3 regions of the Isoptericola sp. NPDC056134 genome follow, and region 1 is predicted to be linked to each of the others. Evidence: riboswitches for the same ligand, from Rfam matches in the RefSeq annotation. Region 1 holds a riboswitch; each other region holds the start of a gene.
The links. A riboswitch is a leader RNA that binds a small molecule or an ion and turns the genes downstream of it on or off. The one in region 1 is predicted to bind S-adenosylmethionine.

Region 1 (2,232 bases):
TCGCCCGCTCAGGCGCGCCAGGCCCTGGCCGCCGTCGTCCCCGTCGGCTGAGCCCGCCGAACCCCGTCCCCGAGGAGAACCGATGACCTCCGAGCGTCCCGCCGGCCAGGCCCCCGTCACGCGGGCCCCGGCCGGCATCGACCCGCGCGGCCCTCGGGTGGGCGCCGCCGTCACGGCGCTGCTGCTCGCCGTGGTCGTGCTCCTCGGGGCGAGCCCCGCCGGCCTCGTGCTGCTCGCCGTCGTGGCCGCCGGGTTCCTCCTGGGCGCCGTGCGCGGCGCGCAGGGCACGGTGCAGGGCTGGCTCTTCAAGACCCTCGTTCGCCCCCGGCTCGCGCCGCCCGCCGAGCTCGAGGACCCGCGCCCGCCGCGGTTCGCCCAGCTCGTCGGCCTCGTCGTCACGGGCGTCGGCGTCGTGCTCGGCCTCGCAGGCGTGCTGGCCGCGGTGCCGTGGGCCGCGGGGATCGCGTTCGTCGCGGCCGGCCTCAACGCCGTCGTCGGCCTGTGCCTCGGCTGCGAGCTCTACCTGCTCGGCGCGCGCCTGCGGCCCTCCGCCCGCTGAGGCCGCCGCCCACCACCGGACCCCTCGAGGCCCCGCCGTCACCGACGGCGGGGCCTTCGGCGTCTGCGGCGCCCGTCCCGCGTCCGTGATGTGAGACGACCCGCCCGACCCTTGACTCGGGAGGCCGCGGCGGCTTCCCTGCCGCCCAGGTGACGAGCGCCAGCACCCAGGCCCGGCTCGCTGGCCAGCAACCCTTCGACGTGACGGGGTGCTCCGGGAACGACCTGACCCCGCCGCGCCCGCGGCCGGGTAAGCACGGCTCCGGTCGTCCATGACCGCGCCCCGGCCCGTGCCGGCGCGGGGGGCGACCCGCCATGACCACGAGGAACACCACGCGATGACCACCACCCCGCGCGCACCGCGCACCCAGGACCCCAGGCGCACCCCGCGACGCAGCGTCGTCGGGCTCGCCGCCACCGTCTCGGCCGCCGGCCTCCTGCTCAGCGCCTGCTCGACGGGCGCCGACACCGCGGGCACCGGCGCCGACGCGAGCGGCGAGCCCGTCGCCGGCGGCGACCTGACGTTCGCCATCACGGTGGACTCGCACTGCGTCGACCCGCAGCAGGTCGGCAACAACGACGCGATCGCGGCCGCCCGTCAGACCGTCGCGTCGCTCACCGCACAGGACCCGGAGTCCGGCGAGATCCTGCCCTGGCTCGCGGAGAGCTGGGAGGTGAACGACGACGCCTCCAGCTACACGTTCCACCTGCGCGACGACGCCACGTTCGCCGACGGCACGCCGATCGACGCCGCCGCGGTGAAGACCAACTTCGACGCGATCGTCGACCTGGGTGCCGTGGCGTCCCTCGGCTCCCAGTACCTCGTCGGCTACGCAGGCACCACCGTCGTGGACGAGCACACCGTGACCGTCGACTTTGACGAGCCGAGCGCGCAGTTCCTCCAGGCGACGTCGACGTTCTCCCTCGGCCTGCTCTCGCCCGACTCGGCGACCCTCTCGACCGAGGATCGCTGCGCCGGGAAGTACGTCGGCTCCGGGCCGTTCGCCGTGAAGTCCTACACCCCGGACCAGGAGATCGTGCTGGAGAAGGTCGCGGGCTACGACTGGGGGTCGGAGGCCAGCAGCCACACGGGCGAGGCGTACCTCGACACGGTGACCCTGAAGGTCATCCCCGAGGCGGGTGTGCGCTCCGGATCCCTGCAGTCGGGACAGATCGACGCGACCGCCGCGCTGAACGCCGTCGACCTGCCGCAGTTCGACGGCAACGGGTTCTGGCTGTCCTACCGCGCGAACCCGGGCGTCGTGTTCAACCTGTTCCCCAACGAGTCCAGCCCGCTGGCCGCCGACGAGGCCGTGCGCACCGCGCTCGTCAAGGGGATCGACCGCCAGCAGATCGTGGACACCGTGCTGACGCCGCAGGACCAGCCGGCCACCGGTGTGCTGTCCCGTTCGACGCCGCTGTTCGAGGGTGCGGACGACCTGCTCGCGTACGACCCCGAGGGTGCGACGAAGGTCCTGGACGACGCGGGCTGGGTCGTGGGCGCCGACGGCATCCGCGAGAAGGACGGTCGGAGGCTCTCCACCACGGTGACGTTCTGGCAGGAGCCCGGCGCGCTCGAGCTCGTGCAGCAGCAGCTCCGGCAGATCGGGGTCGACCTGCAGCTCAAGCACGTCACGGTGGCCGAGAAGGAGGCGGCCACCGCCGCCGGCGACT
Region 2 (2,232 bases), on a different contig from region 1:
GTGCGCGTGCGTGTCGAGGCGGCCGCCGTCAACGGCTGGGACGTGAAGTCGCGTGCCGGGGCGACCGGCGGCCCGGCGCCGACGTCGGCCGTCGTGCCCGGGCTGGAGGTGGCGGGAGTCGTCGACCAGGTCGGGGACGGCGTGGCCGGCGTCGCGCCCGGCGACCGCGTGGTCGGGTTCGCCGTCGGCGGCGGGTACGCGGAGCTCGCCCTCACGTCGGTCTTCGCGCGCGTGCCCGACGGGCTCGCCGCGACCGACGCCGTCACCGTCCCCGTCGCGGCCGAGACCGCGACCCGCGTGCTGCGCCTCCTCGACGTCCGGCCCGGGGAGACCCTGCTCGTGCACGGCGCCTCGGGGTCGGTGGGCGAGCTGGCCGTCCAGCTCGCCGTGCGTCGCGGCGCCCGCGTGATCGGCACGGCGTCGCCGCGGAACCAGGAGCGCGTCGCCGCCCTCGGCGCGACGCCCACCACCTACGGCGCGGGGCTCGTGGAGCGGGTCCGCGCCCTCGCCCCCGACGGCGTGGACGCCGTCCTCGACACCACCGGCGCGGGCGTGCTGCCCGACTCGATCGCCCTGCGCGGCGGCACCGAGCGCATCGTCACCATCGCCGACGACGCCGCGGCGGACCTCGGCGTCGAGGCCAGCTGGCGGTCCGAGCGCGACGCCGGCGAGCTCGCCGAGGCCGTCGACGCCCTGGCCCGCGGCGACCTCGTGACCACCGTCGGCGCGGTGCTGCCGCTGGCCGACGCGCCGAGCGCCCACGCGCTCGTCGAGACGGGCCGCGCGGGCGGCAAGGTCGTGCTGGTGCCCTGACCAGGGCGTTCCCGCCCGATCTGCATCGGCGATCGTCTCACCAGGCGGTCTCATCCTCGCCCGTATCGCGGATGCTGCGTACGATCGCGTGACAAGCCATCCAGAGCGGCCGAGAGTCCTGGCTCGACGACGCCGCAGCAACCCGTTCTCCGACGGAAGCCTCCCGAGGACGAAGGTGCTCACGCCAGGATCGATGGAGTGACGCATGGTCGCAGAGGCATCCCTTTCGCCCACCCCGGCAGCTCAGCCGGCGTTGCCGGCACGCCCGACGGTCTCGTTCGAGCTCATGCCGCCGCGCCGGCCGGACGCCGCCCCCAAGTTCTGGGAGACGGCGCGCCGGCTCGTGGCCGCACGACCGGACTTCGTGTCCGTGACGTACGGCGCCGGCGGCGGTGACCGGGCGACCGCACGCCAGGTCGTGTCCACCCTGCTCGCGGGCACGCCCGTCCTGCCCGTGGCCCACCTGACCTGCGTGGGCGCGCACCGCGAGGACGTCTCCGCCGTCATCGACGACTTCCTCGACGCCGGCACCCGCGCGTTCCTCGCCCTGCGGGGCGACCCGCCGAAGGACCAGCCGGACTGGGAGCCGCCCGCCGACGGCGTCGCGTCCTCGATCGAGCTCGTGCACCTGCTGCGCGAGGTCGAGGCGCGGCGCTGCGCGACCGACCCCGGGGCCGCGCTGCGCGGCGCCGCGCGCCCGATGACGATCGCCGTCGCGACGTTCGTCGACGGCAACGTGCAGGCCGGCACCACCCGGGCCCAGGAGGTCCGGCGCCTCAAGGAGAAGCAGGACGCGGGGGCGAGCTTCGCCATCACGCAGCTGTTCTACGAGGCCGACTCCTACACCGACTTCGTCGCCGAGGCCCGCGCGGCCGGGGTGACGATCCCGATCCTCGCCGGGCAGCTGCCCACGACCGAGCCGCGCCGGCTCCGTCGCGTCGAGGAGCTCACCGGCGTCCGCGCGCCCCGGCACCTGCTGGACGCGCTCGACGCCCTGCCGGACCCGGAGGCCCAGCACGCCTACGGGACCGCGCGTGCCGTGGAGCTCGCCCAGCGCGTGCTCGACGCGGGCGCACCCGGCATCCACGTGTACACGTTCAACAAGTACCGTCCCGCTCTGGACCTGCTCGAGGGTGTCCACCTCGGCGGACCGGCGCCGGCCGACGCCACGTCGGACGGCGCGGACCTGGCCAGAAGGCCGTGGGTACCGAGCATCCCGACCCAGGCTCCCGCCGTCTGACGCGCGGAGCCCGAACTCTGGAGTGCTCATGTCCACCACATCGACACGCCCCACCCCCGCCACGGCATTTCCCGGTGGCACGATCCTCGGCTACCCGCGCATCGGGCGCCGCCGCGAGCTCAAGAAGGCCGTCGAGTCGTTCTGGGCCGGGCGCACCGACGCCGTCGACCTGGAGGTCG
Region 3 (2,232 bases), on a different contig from region 1:
TCGATCCCCAGCGCGTCGGCGGCGCCGTACGTGACGTAGAGGACGTCGGCCAGCTCCTTCGCCACGGCCCGGTGCGCGGCGGCGACGTCGCCGCCCTCGGCCAGCGCCGTCGCGAGGTCCGCGAGCGCCTCGGCCGCCTCCCCGGACTCCTCTGCCAGCAGCGCCCGGCGGTGCTCCGCCAGACCCGGTCGGGCGGTCTCGACCTCGAGGTCGAACGCCGCACGGAACTCGGCGACCCGTCGCATCGGCTCGTGGTCCATGCCGGCACCGTAGGCGGTGCCGGGCGCGTCGTCGAGCGGGTGAGGACCGGGCGAAAACCGGGGGCGCACGCATTCCCGGCCCCGTGGGCCGCTCTCTCCCAGGGCGACCACCCCCGGGTCGCACCTCCCCCTGGAAGAGAGCACCACCATGTCCGTCTCCACCCCGACCCACCGCACGACCGCCGGCACCCGCGCACCGAGCGCCCCCGCCGCCCGTCGGCTCCCGAACGCGCTGGCCGAGCAGGTGGCGCTGCGGCTCGACGTCGCCGTCACCGCCCTCGCCCGGTTCCTCACCCGGTGGTCCGTCCCGGCTCTGCGGGTCGCGCTCGGGCTCGTGTTCCTCGGCTTCGGCGTCCTGAAGTTCTTCCCCGGCGCCAGCCCCGCCGAGGAGATCGCGGGCCGCACCGTCGAGACGCTCACGCTCGGGCTCGTCCCCGCCACGACCGCCGTCGTCCTGGTCGCCGTCATGGAGACCTTCATCGGGCTCACCCTGGTCTCCGGCCGCCTGCTGCGGGTCGGGCTGGTCGTCCTCGCCGTCGCGATGGTCGGCATCCTGTCCCCCGTCGCGCTGTTCGGCGACGAGCTGTTCGGGCACGGCATGACCCTGCTGGGCCAGTACGTGCTCAAGGACGTCGTCCTGGTCGCGGGCGCCGCCGTCGTCGCGGCCGTCGCGCTCGGCGCGCGCCTTCGCCTGGAGGCCTGACGAGACAGGCGCCCTCGCACCACCCCGGAGCCTCCGGCCGTCCCCCCGGCCGGAGGCTCCGGTGCGTCCACGTGTCCGGATGGTGAGAAGTCTCCGGACGGCCCTGGCGTTCGTCCGACCGGCTGCTATACCTCCGCGCAGGTCACGAGCCCCAGCGCGAAGCCCCGGCTGGCTGGGCAGCAACCCCCATGTCACGGCGGGGTGCTCCGGGAGATGACCTGGCCGCCGGCCGGCCCGTCCCCGCGGGTCGAGACGCCGTGCGGCAAGCGTGATCGACGGACTGCGAGGGACGACCCATGACCGAGAACACCCGCCCCGCCACCCCCTCCGTGGTGGTGGTCTCCGGCAACCCGCGCGCGGGCTCGCGCACCGTGACCGCGGCGGAGGCCGCCGCCAGCCGCGTCGCCGAGCTGCTCGGCACCGCGGACGTGGCGACGATCGAGCTCGCGGCGTTCGCGGGCGAGATCCTCACGGCCGCGCACCCGGCCGCCGACGCGGCGAAGGAGCGCCTGGCGCGCGCCACGGTCGCCGTCGTCGCGACCCCCGTCTACAAGGCCTCCTACACGGGCCTCCTCAAGGCGTTCCTCGACCTCTACGGGCCCGACGGCCTGGCGGGCGTCGTCGTCGTGCCGCTCGTCGTGTCCGGCAACCCGGCGCACGCCCTCGCCGGCGAGGCACACCTCCGACCCGTGCTCGTGGAGCTGGGCGCGGTCGTGCCCACCCGCACGCTGACCCTCACCGAGGCCCAGCTGCCGGAGCTCGGCGAGGCGCTGGACCCCTGGTTCGCCCGCTGGGCGACGCCGTTGCGCCGGGCCGCCGGCGTCCCCGTCCCGTCGGCCACGACCACCACCCCCTCGACCACCCCCTCGACCGCCGAGCTGACGGGAGCCGCCCTGTGACCACGGAACACGCCCACCAGCGCACCGACCTGTCCGCCCTGTCCGAGATCGAGGAGCTCCTGGCCCAGCAGGACGAGCCCCAGCTGTCCCCGGACGAGTTCAAGACGGTGTTCCGCCAGCACCCGGCCGGCGTGGCCGTCGTCGCGCTCGAGCACGCGGGCCGCCCCGTCGGGTTCACCGCCACGTCCGTGATCTCCGTGTCCGCCGCGCCGCCCCTGCTCGCGTTCTCGCTGGCGTCCACGTCGTCGTCCTGGCCCGCCGTCTCGGCGGCCAGCACGCTCGCGATCAGCTTCCTCGCCGACCATCAGGACGACCTCTCCGCCCGCTTCGCCACCAGCGGCATCGACCGCTTCGCGGGGGGCGGCTGGAC

Region 2: another riboswitch for S-adenosylmethionine. It lies ahead of ACFCZN_RS02155 (methylenetetrahydrofolate reductase); the one in region 1 lies ahead of ACFCZN_RS06520 (ABC transporter substrate-binding protein).
Region 3: another riboswitch for S-adenosylmethionine. It lies ahead of ACFCZN_RS10415 (NADPH-dependent FMN reductase); the one in region 1 lies ahead of ACFCZN_RS06520 (ABC transporter substrate-binding protein).

The regions. Positions count from the first base shown of each region.
Region 1 covers NZ_JBHJVM010000005.1:21,097-23,328, reverse strand. The annotation lists gene ACFCZN_RS06530 (TlpA family protein disulfide reductase) at 1-51, shown strand, start outside; gene ACFCZN_RS06525 (DUF4395 domain-containing protein) at 83-559, shown strand; SAM riboswitch class IV at 708-821, shown strand; gene ACFCZN_RS06520 (ABC transporter substrate-binding protein) at 897-2,232, shown strand, end outside.
Region 2 covers NZ_JBHJVM010000001.1:491,136-493,367, reverse strand. The annotation lists gene ACFCZN_RS02160 (NADP-dependent oxidoreductase) at 1-813, shown strand, start outside; SAM riboswitch class I at 907-1,013, shown strand; gene ACFCZN_RS02155 (methylenetetrahydrofolate reductase) at 1,019-2,053, shown strand; gene metE (5-methyltetrahydropteroyltriglutamate--homocysteine S-methyltransferase) at 2,082-2,232, shown strand, end outside.
Region 3 covers NZ_JBHJVM010000009.1:679-2,910, reverse strand. The annotation lists gene ACFCZN_RS10425 (MazG nucleotide pyrophosphohydrolase domain-containing protein) at 1-260, opposite strand, end outside; gene ACFCZN_RS10420 (DoxX family protein) at 409-963, shown strand; SAM riboswitch class IV at 1,104-1,238, shown strand; gene ACFCZN_RS10415 (NADPH-dependent FMN reductase) at 1,260-1,862, shown strand; gene ACFCZN_RS10410 (flavin reductase family protein) at 1,892-2,232, shown strand, end outside.